DNA from 2 places in the Pseudomonas sp. WJP1 genome. Region 1 is predicted to be linked to the other one. Evidence: riboswitches for the same ligand, from Rfam matches in the RefSeq annotation. Region 1 holds a riboswitch; the other holds the start of a gene.
The links. A riboswitch is a leader RNA that binds a small molecule or an ion and turns the genes downstream of it on or off. The one in region 1 is predicted to bind cobalamin.
Positions count from the first base shown of each region.

Region 1 (7,870 bases):
TTGCGTACCGGAGGCCTGGCGGTGTTCGACAACACGCTGTGGAGTGGTCGGGTGCTTGAGGACAATCCCGAGAGCGCCGATACCCGGGCCATCCAGGCGCTTAATCGTGCCTTGAAGGATGATGCGCGGGTGGATCTGTCGCTGTTGCCGCTGGGGGATGGGCTGACCCTTTGCCGTAAACGCTGATCTCCCGCGGCTGTACCCGATCTACTGTGGGAGCTGGCGTGCCGGCGAAGGCGTCCTGACATTCGATGATTGTCTTTCAGGTGTACATATCCATTCCTGCGGTAACGGCCACTTAGGGTTTCGCCCTTACGGCGAGTCACTTGGAAAAGCCCCAAGTAACCAAGGGCTCTTGCCCCTGGCGTTCGGTGCCTCGCTAATGCTCGGCATACCCTCGCTCCGGTCCTGCTCCGTGGGTCGCCGCGATGGGCCATCCCTGGCCCAGCGCGGCTAAACCGGCATCCATGCCGGTTTACCCACTGCGCAGAACCTCCACTCGGCCTCTCGAGGGGGCAAGAAAATCAAAAGCCAGATCAAGATCAAACGCGAAAGCGAGGCGGCCTTATCGACCTGACCTTTATGGATGTACACAACCCCCCCTGTAGGAGCCAGGCTTGCCGGCGAAGAACGATAACGCAGTACAACAGACACGCCGCAGCGCCTTGTTCGCCGGCAAGCCTGGCTCCTACAGGGGGATTGGGGGTATCTGCAAAAGTCAGGTCGGCTTTAAGGCCGCCTCGCTTTTGTTTTTGATCTGGGTGCCCCGTTAACCACGATGGCCGAACGCAGGCATTGCGCAGTGGGTAAACCGGCAGGACGCCGGTTTAGCCGCGCTGGGCCATGGATGGCCCATCGCGGCGACCCACGGAGCAATGCCGGAGTGAGGACATGCCGAGCCTAAGCGAGGCACCGAGTGGTGGGGCAAAGCCTTTTGCTTCCTTTTTGGCGTTTGAAAAAGGGAGTCGCCGTAAGGGCGAAACCATAAGCCGCCGTTACCGCAGCAATGGATATGTACTCAGACAACAATCTCCCACAGGCGTTGACGTTGACGAACAGGCTCAAGGCGTGGGGGGGCAAGAAAATCAAGATCTAAAGCAAAGCAAAAGCAAAAAGAAAAAACAAAAGCCGACCGGTCGGCCTGTTTTTCAAGTGCGGGTTATTGCGCGGCCGACACCCGCCACACCTTGTTCCCCACATCATCGGCCACCAGCAAATCCCCTTGCTGATCAATCACCACGCCCACCGGCCGGCCCATGGCTTTTTCCTCGTCGTTGAGGAACCCGGTGAGCACATCCACCGGTTGCCCATTCGGCTTGCCGCCGCTGAAAGGCACGAAAATCACTTTGTAGCCGCTGTGCGGCTTGCGGTTCCATGAGCCATGCTGGCCGATGAACGCGCCTTCCTTGAACTGCGCGGGCAGCCTGTTGCCTTCGGCAAACGCCAGGCCCAGTGAAGCGGTGTGGGCCCCCACCGCGTAGTCCGGGGCAATCGCCCTGGCCACCAGGTCGGGGTTTTGCAGTTCGACGCGCACGTCGACGTGCTGGCCGTAGTAACTGAACGGCCAGCCATAGAAAGCGCCATCTTTCACCGAGGTGATGTAGTCCGGTACCAGGTCGCTGCCGATTTCGTCCCGCTCGTTGACGGCCGTCCACAGCGCACCGCTTCGTGGCTCCCAGGCCATGCCGTTGGGATTGCGCAGGCCTGAAGCAAAGATCCGGTGGTTGCCGGTGGCGCGATCCACTTCCCAGATCGCCGCGCGCCCTTGCTCCTGGTCCATGCCGTTTTCACCGACGTTGCTGTTGGAACCCACCGTGACGTACAGCTTGCTGCCGTCCTTGCTGGCGATGACGTTCTTGGTCCAGTGGTGATTCAGGGTGCCCCCGGGCAGGTCGACGACCTTGATCGGTTTCGACTTGATCGCCGTGTCGCCGTTTTCATAGTGGAAGCGCAGCAGGCGGTCGGTGTCGGCCACGTACAGGTCATTGCCGACCAGGGTCATGCCAAAGGGCGAGTTGAGGTTTTCGAGGAATACCGTGCGGGTTTCGGCAATCCCATCGTGGTCGGTATCGCGCAGCAGCGTGATGCGGTTCGGGCTCGGCACGGCGGCACCGGCGCGGCCCATGACTTTCTTGGTGATCCAGCCCTTGATGCCTTTGTTGTCATCGGGTTTGGGCGGGGCGTTGGTTTCGGCGACGAGCACGTCGCCATTGGGCAGCACGTACAGCCAGCGCGGATGATCAAGGTCCTCGGCAAATGCGCCGACCTGAGTGCCGCTGGCCGCGACGGGTTTTGCGCCGTCCGCCCAGCCGATGGCCGGGGCGATGTTCATCGTCGGGAACAGTGTCTTGTTCGGTTCCGGGAGCTTCGGGGACGGCCCGGTGCCGTCGATGACTTGCAAGCGGGCGGTTTCGCCACAGGCGGCGAGCCCTCCCGCTAATGCGATAACGAAAACCAGCTGGGACGTGCGCATTGCTGACCTTCCCTATGAATGAAGTGGCTTAAATCATAGAGAAGCGTGGCAGCCCGATGGTTCAACCTCAGCCGCGAGCTTCCTTGAGCAGCACGGCAATACCGGGGTGATAGTGGCCGGCTTCATTGCGCAATTTGCGATAGGCATAGGGGAAATACCAGGCCACGGCGCAGCAATGCTCCTTTTGCAGGTCATCGACCATGTCCTGGAGTTCTTCGGGGGTGGCGCCTTGCTGGCTCTTGTGCGGTGCGACGAACAGGCAACCGATTTTCAGGTCGCTGGCGTAGCTGATTTTCTTTGCGTCGCCAGTGATGTCCTGCAGGGCCTGGGTCAGGTTCAGGCTGTTGACTCGCGGCCAGCGTTGGGTGGTCTGCAGCCAGGCGCGTGCTTCGGTCGTGGCGATAAACAGATCGGCGCGGCCATTACGTTCGCCTTCTTCGGTCTGTTTGCGCGTGGGCGATTGTTGCAGCGTGATCATTTCGGCCATCCATGCCGCGGCGGATAGCAGGCCCAGGTTGGCTTTTTCGTCGAGCCAGTAGGGTGTCTCGCTGTCGCCGCGCACGGCGTTGTAGCGGTCGATACAGTCGAACCAGCGTTCCAGTACCGGACGCAGGAATTCCAGCTTCGGATTACTGATGATCATGCCTTGCATGGGGTTCACCCTTGTTATTGTGTTTTGAGGTCGTGGCTATTTGATATCACTGCTGCCAGTGTGGCGCAAGATTGACGTCATTTTATTGATCGGTGGCAGTTATTCGTTGTGGCACCGCGTCTTCAATTGACGCTCCATCCCCAACCCTCTAACCTTCGCCGCTTGTTTCAGGTGCTCTGTGGCTTGGGTCGACAGAGTGAAACAGGGAAGCCGGTGAGTGAGCGCTTCAGTCGATGAAGCCCTGCGATCCCGGCGCTGCCCCCGCAACGGTAAATGAGTGAAAACTGCGTCTGAAGCCACTGCGTCGAACATCGATGCGGGAAGGCGCGCAGTCTGGCATCACGCCGCTCATGAGCCCGGAGACCGGCCTGATCCATCCAAGCGGCATCACGGTGGGCGATGCCAGGCTTCTTGCCGTCTATTCTTGTGCCTGCCCGCCGTTAATCCTGCCTCAACGGAGAGCTCCCCCATGTCTGATACCCCTGATCGTGACGAACGTCATCTAGCGCGCATGCTGCGCAAAAAGGCCGTGATCGACGAACGCATCGCCAATTCCCCGAACGAATGCGGCCTGCTGCTGGTGCTGACCGGCAATGGCAAGGGCAAGAGCAGCTCGGCGTTCGGCATGCTTGCGCGTGCCATGGGGCATGGCATGCAGTGCGGCGTGGTGCAGTTCATCAAGGGGCGCAACAGCACCGGCGAAGAGTTGTTCTTCCGACGCTTCCCCGAGCAAGTGCGTTTTCATGTGATGGGCGAAGGCTTCACCTGGGAGACCCAGGACCGCCAGCGCGATATCGCCGCTGCCGAAGCGGCCTGGGCAGTGTCGCAGCAATTGCTGCGCGACCCATCGATCGGCCTGGTGGTGCTGGACGAACTGAACATCGCCCTCAAGCACGGCTACCTCGATCTCGATCAGGTGCTCAGCGACTTGCAGGCCCGCCCGCCCATGCAGCACGTGGTGGTCACCGGTCGCGGCGCCAAGCCGGAGATGGTCGAGCTGGCCGATACGGTCACCGAAATGGGCATGATCAAGCACGCCTTCCAGGCCGGTATCAAGGCGCAAAAAGGCGTCGAGCTGTGAACCAGCCTCGACATTGCCCGGCGGTGCTGATTGCCGCGCCGGCGTCCGGTCAGGGCAAGACCACCGTGACCGCCGCGCTGGCCCGGTTGCATCGTAACCAGGGTCGCAAGGTGCGCGTGTTCAAGTGCGGCCCGGACTTTCTCGATCCGATGATCCTCGAACGTGCCAGCGGAGCGCCGGTGTATCAGCTGGACATGTGGATGGTCGGCGAGCAGGACAGTCGTCGCCTGTTGTGGGAGGCCGCCCGCGACGCCGACCTGATCCTGATCGAAGGCGTCATGGGGTTGTTCGACGGTACGCCGTCCAGCGCTGACCTGGCGCGGCATTTCGGCGTGCCGGTGCTCGCTGTGATCGACGGCACCGCCATGGCCCAGACCTTTGGCGCACTGGCCCTGGGTCTGGCGCGCTACCAGCCGGACTTGCCGTTTGCCGGCGTGCTGGCCAACCGCGTGGGCACCCTGCGCCACGCGCAACTGCTCGAAGGCAGCCTGACCGAAGGCCTGCGCTGGTACGGCGCCTTGTCCCGGGAGACCGGCATCGAATTGCCGAGTCGACACCTGGGTCTGGTGCAGGCCAGTGAGTTGAACGATCTTGATGCACGCCTCGATGCGGCGGCCGACGCCCTGGCTAGCAGTTGTGAAGTCGCGCTGCCGCCGGCCGTGGAGTTCGCCGCGCCAGATGTAGTGATGGTCGAGCCCTTGATGGCTGGCGTGCGCATTGCCGTGGCCCGCGACGAAGCGTTTGCCTTTACCTATGGCGCCAGCCTCGATTTGCTGCGGGCGATGGGCGCCGAACTGCGGTTTTTCTCGCCGATCCGTGATGTGGACTTGCCGGAGGCAGACAGCCTGTACCTGCCGGGCGGCTATCCGGAATTGCACCATGTGGCGCTGTCGCAAAATACCTCGATGTTGGCCGCGATCCGCGCTCACCACGCCGCCGGCAAACCCTTATTGGCCGAATGCGGCGGCATGCTTTATTTGCTCGATTCGTTGACCGATGTCGAGGGGGCGCGTGCAGAGCTGGTGGGTTTGTTGAAGGGTGATGCGGTGATGCAGAAGCGTCTTGCTGCGTTGGCCTTGCAAGCGGTTGAACTGCCGGAAGGGTCTCTGCGTGGGCATACCTATCATCATTCGTTGACCATTACCGAGCTTGAGCCGATTGCGCGTGGTCTGAGCCCTAACGGCGGGCGCGGGGCAGAGGCGGTGTATCGCGAGGGGCGGATGACGGCCTCTTATGTGCATTTTTATTTCCCGTCCAATCCATCGGCGATAGCTGCTCTATTTGTGCCTGACTGTGCGGACGCCATCGCGAGCGGGCTCACTCCTACAGTTGATCACCTAACCCCTGTGGGAGCGGGCTTGCTCGCGAAGAGGCCATGACTGACAACGCCTTCTCCGACGCCGAACGCGCAGCGGTCTACCGCGCCATTGGCGAACGCCGCGACATGCGTCACTTCGCCGGCGGCACGGTCGAACCCGAATTGCTGCGGCGCCTGCTCGAGGCCGCGCATCAGGCGCCGAGTGTCGGCCTGATGCAGCCCTGGCGCTTCATCCGCATCAGCGACCGCGACTTGCGCGGCCAGATCCAAGGGCTGGTGGAGCAGGAACGTATCCGCACCGCTGAAGCCCTCGGTGAGCGCACCGACGAATTCATGCAGCTCAAGGTCGAAGGCATCAACGATTGCGCCGAGGTGCTGGTCGCCGCGCTGATGGACGATCGCGAACGGCATATCTTCGGCCGTCGTACCCTGCCGGAAATGGACCTGGCCTCGCTGTCCTGCGCGATCCAGAACCTGTGGCTGGCGTCCCGCGCCGAAGGGCTGGGCATGGGCTGGGTCTCGCTGTTCGAACCGCAGGCCCTGGCGGACCTGCTGGGCCTGCCGCCTGGCGCCAAGCCCTTGGCCATTCTCTGCCTGGGGCCGGTCAAGGCCTTCTATCCGGCGCCGATGCTGGTACTCGAAGGCTGGGCGCAGGCGCGTCCGCTGAGTGAGCTGTTGTATGAAAATTATTGGGGAGTGAGTCAATGAGTGTGGCGTTGTTGAGTGTCGCCGCGGTAGCGCTGGATGCGCTGCTGGGTGAACCCAAGCGCTGGCATCCGCTGGTGGCGTTCGGCCGTTTTGCCGAGCGCATCGAGCAACGTTTCAATGGCGGCGGTCGCGGCTGGCGCAGCCATGGGGTGACCGCGTGGGTGATCGCCGTGTTGCCGCTGACCCTGTTGGCCACGGCGTTTTCATGGGCGCCTTACGTCGGCTGGATCGTCGAGATTCTCGCGCTCTATTGCGCCCTGGGCATGCGCAGCCTCGGCGAGCATGTCACGCCGGTGGCCACGGCCTTGCGCAGCAATAATCTTGAGGAAGCGCGCCAGCGTGTGAGTTACCTGGTCAGCCGCAAAACCAGTGATCTGGATGAAACCGCCGTCGCCCGTGCCGCCACCGAATCGGTGCTGGAAAACGGCAGCGACGCGGTGTTTGCCGCGCTGTTCTGGTTTGCCGTGGCCGGTGCGCCGGGCGTGGTGCTCTACCGTTTGAGCAACACCCTGGACGCGATGTGGGGCTATCGCAACGAACGCTTCGAGCGATTCGGCTGGGCGGCGGCGAAGATCGACGACGTGCTCAATTACATTCCGGCGCGCCTGGTGGCGCTGACCTATGCGCTGCTGGGCAAAACCCGCCTGGCGTTGAAATGCTGGCGCACCCAGGGGCCAACCTGGGACAGCCCGAATGCCGGCCCGGTGATGGCGGCAGGTGCCGGTGCGTTGGGCGTCGAGCTGGGCGGGCCGGCGATTTATCACGGTGAACTGCATCAGCGCCCGACGCTGGGAGAGGGCGTTCCGGCGGATGCCGACGCCATCGACCGCGGCTGGCAACTGGTGCAGCGAGGGGTATGGTTGTGGCTGCTGATTCTGTGCGTGGGGTCTGAATTTTATGCTTGAGCACGGCGGACGATTGCGCAAGGCGGCGCACGATTATGGCATCGACGAAGCCGATTGGCTTGACCTGTCCAGCGGCCTGGCGCCCTGGCCGTTTCCCGTGCCGGAGATCCCGCAACGGGCCTGGGCGCGGTTGCCGGAAACCGATGACGGCCTGGAGCAGGCGGCCTGCGACTACTACGGGACCCTGCAGGCACTGCCGGTCGCCGGTTCGCAGATGGCCATCCAGTTGCTGCCGCGTTTGCGCCGGGCGGGCAAGGTCGGCGTGCTGTCGCCTTGTTATGCCGAACATGCCGAGGCGTGGCGCCGCAATGGCTACATCGTGCGCGAGGTGCTGGAGCAGGAAGTCGACTTCTTCGTCGACAGCCTCGACGTGCTGGTGGTGGTCAACCCGAACAACCCGACCGGGCTGAACCTGACGCCCGCCCGGCTGCTCGACTGGCATTCGCGCTTGGCCCCGCGGGGTGGCTGGCTGGTGGTGGACGAGGCCTTCATGGACAACACGCCGCACCTGAGTGTGGCGCCGTTTGCCCATCAGGTCGGCTTGATCGTGCTGCGTTCCTTTGGCAAGTTTTTCGGCCTGGCCGGCGTGCGCCTGGGTTTTGTCCTGGCTGAGCGCAAGTTGCTCAGATTGCTCGCCGAGCAGGTGGGGCCGTGGGCGGTCAGCGGACCGACCCGAGTGCTGGGCCAGGCGTGCCTGCGCGACACCGAAGGGCACGTGCGTCAGCGGGTGCGC
Region 1 is NZ_CP110128.1:1,835,645-1,843,514, forward strand. Features, by position in the region: gene OH720_RS08395 (O-methyltransferase) at 1-186, shown strand, start outside; gene OH720_RS08400 (PQQ-dependent sugar dehydrogenase) at 1,160-2,473, opposite strand; gene OH720_RS08405 (hypothetical protein) at 2,541-3,125, opposite strand; cobalamin riboswitch at 3,278-3,511, shown strand; gene cobO (cob(I)yrinic acid a,c-diamide adenosyltransferase) at 3,595-4,206, shown strand; gene OH720_RS08415 (cobyrinate a,c-diamide synthase) at 4,203-5,585, shown strand; gene bluB (5,6-dimethylbenzimidazole synthase) at 5,582-6,232, shown strand; gene cbiB (adenosylcobinamide-phosphate synthase CbiB) at 6,229-7,137, shown strand; gene cobD (threonine-phosphate decarboxylase CobD) at 7,130-7,870, shown strand, end outside.

Region 2 (7,870 bases), 2.4 Mb from region 1:
AACGCCTACTACTAAGGTGTTCGCTGCGGCATGAAAAAACGGCGCCCCGTGAGCGCCGTTTTTTTTGCGTGAAATTCACTGGGGCCATCGCTGGCAAGCCAGCTCCTACAGGGGATCGCGGTCAACTGTGGGAGCTGGCTTGCCAGCGATAGGGCCCTTATGGGCGATACAAATGTGCATGCCCGGCGCGATACAGCGACGATTCGCTGAAATGATCACTACCCAGCACATGCCCCACCAGAATCAACGCTGTACGGCGAAACCCCTTTTCTGAAACCTTTTCAGCTATGTCCGCCAGCGTCCCCACCACCCAATCCTGATCCGGCCAGGTCGCCCGGTGAATCACCGCGATCGGGCAATCCGCGCCGTAATGCGGCAGCAACTCGGCAAGGATTTTCTCCAGATGATTGACCCCCAAATGGATCGCCATGGTCGCCCCGTGCTGCGCCAGGCTGCCCAGTTCTTCTCCGGCCGGCATTGCGGTTTTATCAGCGTAACGGGTCAGGATCACGCTCTGTGACACGTCCGGCAACGTCAGCTCCGCGCCCAGAAGCGCTGCGCAGGCGGCCGTGGCGGTCACGCCGGGGATGATTTCAAAAGGAATGTCGAGCTCACGCAGGTGGCGAATCTGTTCGCCGATGGCACCATACAGGCTCGGGTCGCCGGAATGCACGCGGGCCACGTCCTGACCCTTGGCATGGGCGGCCTTGATCAATTCGATGATCTGTTCCAGGTGCAGTTCGGCGCTGTTGACCACCTGTTCGGCGCGGTGTCCTTCCAGCACCGCGGTGGGCACCAGCGAGCCGGCATAGATGATCACCGGGCAGCTGCGAATCAGGCGCTGGCCCTTGACGGTGATCAGTTCCGGGTCGCCGGGACCGGCGCCAATGAAATAGACGGTCATCGAAGGTTCCTGTTGAAAATGGGGGCTGGGCAAGGCTTCAGATGAAGATTGCTCATGATCGAATGCGCGGATTATCGGGGATTTTACGCGGCGCCGGCCAAGGCGAGGGTGGCCTGGGCATATTTTTGTCGGCGAATCAGCAATTTTGCCGGCGACTGGGCCAACTGTTCTGCCAGGGCCAGGGCGGCACTTTCCGCCACGCCGTAACAGCCGGTACGCTCGAACGCGATCTGCGAATGGTGGCTGAGGTGCGGTTGATAAGCTGCTAATTGTTCACTGCTGAAGTACCGCATCTCTAACCCAAGCTGTTCGGCCAGTTCGTTCAGGGCCGGTTCGTCGCGTTTCAAATCGATACTGGCCAGGGCCTTGATCCGATGCAGTTCGATCCGGTGCGCCTGCAGTGCCTGGTCGAGCAGTGCCCGCAACGTGCTGACGGGGCAGCCGCGCTGGCAGCCCAGGCCGACCACCAGGGTCGGCGCTGTGCTGAGGTCAGTCATGCGTGGTATTGGCCATCGCTTTTGCGGCGGAACAACCAGGCGCTGATCAGGCCCAGGGCCAGCCAGAACGCCACGTTGGTCAGCTGCGAAGCAATCTTGAACTGAGTTTCCAGTGCCTCTGGAGCGAGCATCGAGTGCACGTCCGGTTGCGGTGCGCCAATCACATGAGGCACGGCGAGAATCGCTACGCCAAGGACTTTCATCAGCCAATGGCGGCTGAACACGATCAGGGCGATACCGACAGCGGTGGAGGCGGCGGTGCCGATCCACCAGAGCTGGCGTTGCGCCAGATCGGCAGCCGCGGTGCCCGGCAACTCAGGGGGCAGGCCAAGAGTCGGCGCCAGCACGAAAGTCGCGTAGCCAGCCAGGCCCCAGAGCAGGCCCTGGGACGTCTTGGTCGGCGCGCGCAGGGTGTAGAGGCCGGCGAGCATCAGGGCGAAGCCGACTGCCACTACGAGGTTGCCGCCAGTGGTCGACAGCACGCGCTGCCAGCCGTCTTCCGGCTCCCAGGCTTCGCCGTCGTGGGTGTGGGCCGCGACGCCCGCGGCGTGTTCGTGGACTTCAACCGCCGCAGGTTCGGATTTTTCGTAGGTTTCGGCCTGCAAAATCAGCGGAGAAACCCAGAAGCTTTGCAGCAGGGTCAGCAGCAGGGCGGCCAGCAGCCCCGTGAACCCCGCGGTTTGCGCAATACGCTTGATCATGTCGGCAGGTCTCAATGGCACGGGAACGCGGAACTGTGGCGCGTATCGTGAGCCGCGTTGTGAACGGCTTCGATGTGCGAGAAACCGGCGAAGTACACCAGGCACGCGCCGAGGATCGACGCGCAAACGGCGGCGGTCAGGCGTTGCGACAGGGTAGTGGTGGTGCTGGCGGTATTGCTGTGGCCGGTGCTGCTGATGATCGACATGGCGCTTCCCTCTGTTCTGTCAGCGGGGAATAAGAGCGCAAGCAGAGCCCCGCACGACCGAGCGCGCAGAAGTCCGAACAGCGCCCGCCCACCGCGGGTTTGTTGATTGAAGTGATCGTATTGTTCACTTTGTGTTGCGGGCCGGTCTCCGGGCTCACGAGGGGCGCAGGTGTTAGCCTGAACCTGCAAGCGTCACCTTCCCATGCCGCAGTGGCACAGTGGATCTGACGCTTCGCTCGCTTACCGTTGCGGGGGCAGCACCGGACTGACATGGCCTGAAGTAAAGCACATGATTCACCGGTTTCCCGTTTCACCCTGTGAAGGGCACCCGTAACAAGATGCGTAGGAGAGCATGGGCGGGGGTGGGGCGTCAATTGGCAAGGGTTCTCAACTCGGGACCGAGTCGCTCCATTCGCGAGCAAGCCCGCTCCCACATTGGAATGCGGTCACCTGTGGGAGCGGGCTTGCTCGCGAAGGGCGCACCGCAGGAATCATGTGAACATTGACCCGCCCCGATACCATGCGTAGCCTTGCGCTTTCGAGGTTCTTCGGCGTTTGTCGAAGCTAAGAAGGGAACGCGGTCAATGCCGCGGCTGCCCCCGCAACTGTGAACGGTTCAGTTTCTGCCATGCCACTGCATGCGCCAGCCATGGCGCGCGCGGGAAGGCGCAGCAACCGCCAGTCCAATGACTGGCCAGCCGTCAGCCAGGAGACCTGCCTCGATACAGATTCTCACTACAACCGGGCGGGGTGATCCGGTGGCGAACGCATCCGGCGCGCTTGTGCGTTGCCGGTTCTCGTCCCGTATGCCCGCCACCTTGCCAAAGGGCATCCGATGAAAACACTGGCCAAACTCCCCGTCACCATCGTCACCGGCTTCCTCGGCTCGGGCAAAACCACCTTGCTGCGGCACATGCTCGACAACGCCCAGGGCCGCCGCATCGCGGTGATCGTCAACGAGTTCGGCGAGCTGGGCATTGACGGCGAAATCCTCAAGCAGTGCTCCATCGGTTGCACCGAAGAAGAAGCCAATGGCCGCGTCTACGAACTGGCCAACGGCTGCCTGTGCTGCACCGTACAGGAAGAGTTCTTCCCGGTGATGCGCGAACTGGTGGCCCGTCGCGGCGATCTCGACCACATCCTGATCGAAACGTCTGGACTGGCCCTGCCGAAACCCCTGGTCCAGGCCTTCCAGTGGCCGGAAATCCGCAGTGCCTGCACCGTTGATGCGGTGATCACCGTGGTCGACAGCCCGGCAGTGGCGGCTGGCACCTTCGCCGCGTTCCCGGATCAAGTCGACGCCCAGCGTAAACTCGACCCGAACCTGGATCACGAATCGCCACTGCACGAGCTGTTCGCCGATCAACTGGCCAGCGCCGACCTGGTGATCCTCAACAAGGCCGACCTGATCAGCCCCGAAGACCTGGCCCGCGTGCGCCTGGAAGTCGCCGAAGAACTGCCGCCAGCGGTGAAAGTCATCGAAGCCAGTAGCGGTCGCCTGCCGCTGGACGTGCTGATCGGCCTCGGCGCCGGTTCCGAAGAACACATCGACAGCCGCCACAGCCATCACGACCACCACCATGAAGGCGAAGACGATCACGACCACGATGCTTTCGATTCGATCTCCATCGAACTGCCGGCATCCGACGAAAGCCTGCTGATGGATGCGCTGACCCAACTGGTGGTGCAGCACGGCATCCTGCGCGTCAAAGGCTTTGCCGCGGTTCCGAACAAACCGATGCGCCTGCTAATTCAGGGCGTGGGCACCCGTTTCGACAAGCATTTCGACCGCCAGTGGGGCGCTGAAGAAGCGCGCACCACCCGCCTGGTATTGATCGGCCAGGCACTGGACGCCGCAACGCTCGAAGCGCAATTGCGCGCCGCGCTCAGCGTGTAACCCATGCACCTGCTCAGGACCCAGCCCGGCGGATTCGTGTCGGATGACAACATTGCCGACCTTGGACAAACCCCCGCCGAGCTGGTGATCCTGTGCAGCGGCGACTCCAGCCTGGCGCTGCTTGCCGAAGCGGCGCAGCAGTTGCCCGACGATTACCCGAGCGTGCGCCTGGCCAACCCGATGCAGGTGCAGAACCATGCGTCGGTCGACCTGTATGTCGACGAAGTACTGCGCCACGCCAAAGTCATCCTGATTTCGCTGCACGGCGGCATTGCCTATTGGCGTTACGGCGTCGAGCGGCTGGTGGAGTTGTCGCAGCGGGGTGTGCAGCTGATTCTGGTGCCCGGCGATGACCGCCCGGACCCGGAACTCAGCGATCTCAGCACCGTGGGCGTTGAGGATCGCGACCGGCTTTGGCAATTCCTGCGTCAGGGCGGCATGGGCAATGCCCTCGACTTTTTCCGCTGCCTGGCCAATCGTTGGCTGGGTCGCGACTATGCCTGGGCCGAGCCGCACACCTTGCCACGCACGGCGATTTACCACCCGCGAAAAAGCCCCGCGGCACTGAGTGACTGGCAAGCCGAGTGGCAGGGCGGTCAACCGGTGGCGGCGGTGCTGTTTTACCGCTCGCATTTGCAGGCGGCGAACACTGCTTTCATTGATGTTTTCTGCCAGCGATTGCAGGCGGCGGGGCTTAATCCGTTGCCGATTGCGCTGGCCAGTCTAAAAGAACCCGGCTGCCTTGCGGTGGTCGAGGACTGGCTGGATGAAGTCGAGGCGGGGGTGATTCTCAACACCACCGGTTTCGCCCAATCCAGCCCGGAAGCACCGCACTTGCGCCCGTTTCGCCGCAATATCCCGGTGATCCAGGCCATTTGCGCCCAGGACAATGAACCGGGCTGGCGGGCCAGTGAACAGGGACTCGGCCCCCGCGATCTGGCGATGCACATCGCATTGCCGGAACTGGACGGGCGCATCATCAGCCGGCCGATCAGCTTCAAGGACCTGGCCTGGCGCAGCGAGCGCAGCCAGTCCGACGTGGTCTGCTACCGTGCGCAGCCGGAACGCATGGACTTTGTCGCGCAACTGGCGCGGCGCTGGATCGATCTGGCGCGGGTGCCCAATGACGAAAAACGCATCGCGCTGATCCTGGCCAATTACCCGACCCGCGATGGACGTATCGGCAACGGCGTGGGGCTCGATACCCCGGCTGCGGCGTTGAACATCCTGCGTGCGCTGCATCACGAAGGCTATCCGCTGCCAGCCGGGTTGCCGGAGAGCGGGACCGCGTTGATCCAGCAACTGCTCGGCGGGGTCAGCAACGACCTCGACACGATCGATCAACGCCCGTGCCAGCAAAGCCTGGCGATGGACGCTTACCTGCAGATGTTCAACGCACTGCCAGAGGCCAATCGTCAGGCCGTGCTGGAGCGCTGGGGCACGCCCGACAGTGATCCGATGTGCCGTGACGGACGCATGATGATCGCCGGGTTGCGCTTTGGCCTGACCTTCGTCGGCATTCAACCGGCACGGGGTTACCAGGTCGATCCCAGTGCGGTGTATCACGACCCGGACCTGGTGCCGCCCCATGGCTACCTGGCGTTCTATTTCTGGCTGCGCAACACCTACGGCGCCCACGGCGTGATCCACGTCGGCAAGCACGGCAACCTCGAATGGCTGCCCGGCAAGGGCGTGGGGTTGTCGGAGCACTGCTGGCCGGATGCGCTGCTCGGGCCGCTGCCGAACATCTATCCGTTCATCGTCAACGACCCGGGCGAAGGCGCCCAGGCCAAACGCCGCACACAAGCGGTGATCATCGACCACCTGATGCCGCCGCTGACCCGCGCCGAAACCTACGGCCCGCTGCGCAACCTCGAACTGTTGGCCGACGAGTATTACGAGGCGCAATTGCTCGATCCACGGCGTGCCCGGGAACTGCAACGCGACATCCTGCAACTGGTGCGCGACACCCACATCGACCGCGAGCTGCAGCTGGACGAACGACTGGACAGCGAGGCCGATGCGGCGATCTGGCTACCGCGCCTGGACACTTACCTGTGCGATTTGAAAGAGTCGCAGATCCGCGATGGCTTGCACGTGTTTGGCGAGTCGCCGGCCGGACGCTTGCGGATCGACACCTTGCTCGCGCTGCTGCGCATCCCCCGGGGCGATGGTCGAGGGGCGCAATCGAGCCTGCTGCGGGCGTTGGCCAAGGCCTTCGAACTGGGGTTCGATCCGCTGGATTGTGCGCTGGCCGAACCGTGGGCCGGACCGCGCCCGGATATGTTGTTGTCGCTCAGCGATGATCCCTGGCGCACCACAGGCGACACCCGCGAACGCCTGGAACTGTTCGCCACACAGCTTATTTCACAGGTGTTGAATGACCCCTGTGGGAGCCAGCCTGCTGGCGATGGAGTGTCAGCCACATTGATGTCGACTGACACTCCATCGCCAGCAGGCTGGCTCCCACAGGAGACGCGCTGGATTGAGGTTCAAGTCATCCTCGACCATCTGCGCGAAGTGGTCGCACCAAGGCTCGACGTCTGTGGTCGCGCAGAAATGCGCGGCCTGCTCGATGCCCTGAGCGGTCGTTTCGTCCCGGCCGGACCCAGTGGCGCGCCGAGTCGCGGTCGCCTGGACGTGCTGCCCACCGGGCGCAACTTCTATTCGGTGGACGTGCGTAACCTGCCGACCACCACCGCGTGGCGCATCGGTTTTCAGTCCGCCAACCTGATTCTCGAACGCCACATGCAAGACCATGGCGATCACCTGCGTCAGCTCGGCCTGTCGGTCTGGGGCACGGCGACCATGCGCACCGGCGGTGACGACATCGCCCAGGCCATGGCGCTGATGGGCGTGCGACCGGTCTGGGCTACTGGCAGTCAGCGGGTCGACGACTTTGAAATTCTGCCGCTGAGTTTGCTCGATCGTCCGCGGGTGGACGTGACCTTGCGTGTATCGGGTTTCTTCCGCGATGCCTTCGCCAACCTGATCCGGTTGTTCGATGCGGCCGTGCAGGCGGTCGCCGCGCTGGATGAGCCGGACGACTTGAATCCGTTGGCGGCCAAGGTGCGCGCCGAGCGTGATGCCTTGCTGCAATCGGGGCTCGATGATGAAGCCGCTCGCCGTCAGGCCGGTTGGCGCATTTTCGGCGCCAAACCCGGCGCGTACGGCGCGGGCGTGCAGGGCGCCATCGATGGTCGTTTGTGGCAGAGCCGCGCGGACCTGGCCGAGGTTTACCTGAATTGGGGCGGCTTCGCGTATGGCGGGGCTGACGAAGGCACCGCGGCCCGTGAGCAGTTTTCCCAGCGCCTGAGCCAGGTGCAAGCGGTGCTGCAAAACCAGGACAACCGTGAGCACGACCTGCTCGATTCCAATGACTACTACCAGTTCCAGGGCGGGATGCTGGCCGCCGTGGAAAGCCTGAGTGGCGAGGCGGCGGCCAGTTATCACGGCGATCATAGCCAGCCAGATTTGCCGAAGATCCGCACACTGAAGGAAGAACTGAACCGGGTCATCCGCTCCCGGGCGGCCAACCCGAAGTGGATCGAAGGGGTCAAGCGGCACGGCTACAAAGGCGCCTTCGAAATGGCTGCGACAGTCGACAACCTGTTCGCCTTCGACGCGACCACCCGGTTGATCGACGATCACCAGTACGCGCTGCT
Region 2 is NZ_CP110128.1:4,202,303-4,210,172, reverse strand. Features, by position in the region: gene nfuA (Fe-S biogenesis protein NfuA) at 1-15, shown strand, start outside; gene cobM (precorrin-4 C(11)-methyltransferase) at 158-904, opposite strand; gene OH720_RS18850 (cobalamin biosynthesis protein) at 988-1,401, opposite strand; gene OH720_RS18845 (CbtA family protein) at 1,398-2,102, opposite strand; gene OH720_RS18840 (CbtB domain-containing protein) at 2,114-2,308, opposite strand; cobalamin riboswitch at 2,431-2,655, opposite strand; cobalamin riboswitch at 2,833-3,044, shown strand; gene cobW (cobalamin biosynthesis protein CobW) at 3,144-4,205, shown strand; gene cobN (cobaltochelatase subunit CobN) at 4,209-7,870, shown strand, end outside.
Region 2: it holds a riboswitch for cobalamin, as region 1 does, so the genes downstream of both, cobW (cobalamin biosynthesis protein CobW) here and cobO (cob(I)yrinic acid a,c-diamide adenosyltransferase) in region 1, are expected to answer to the same signal.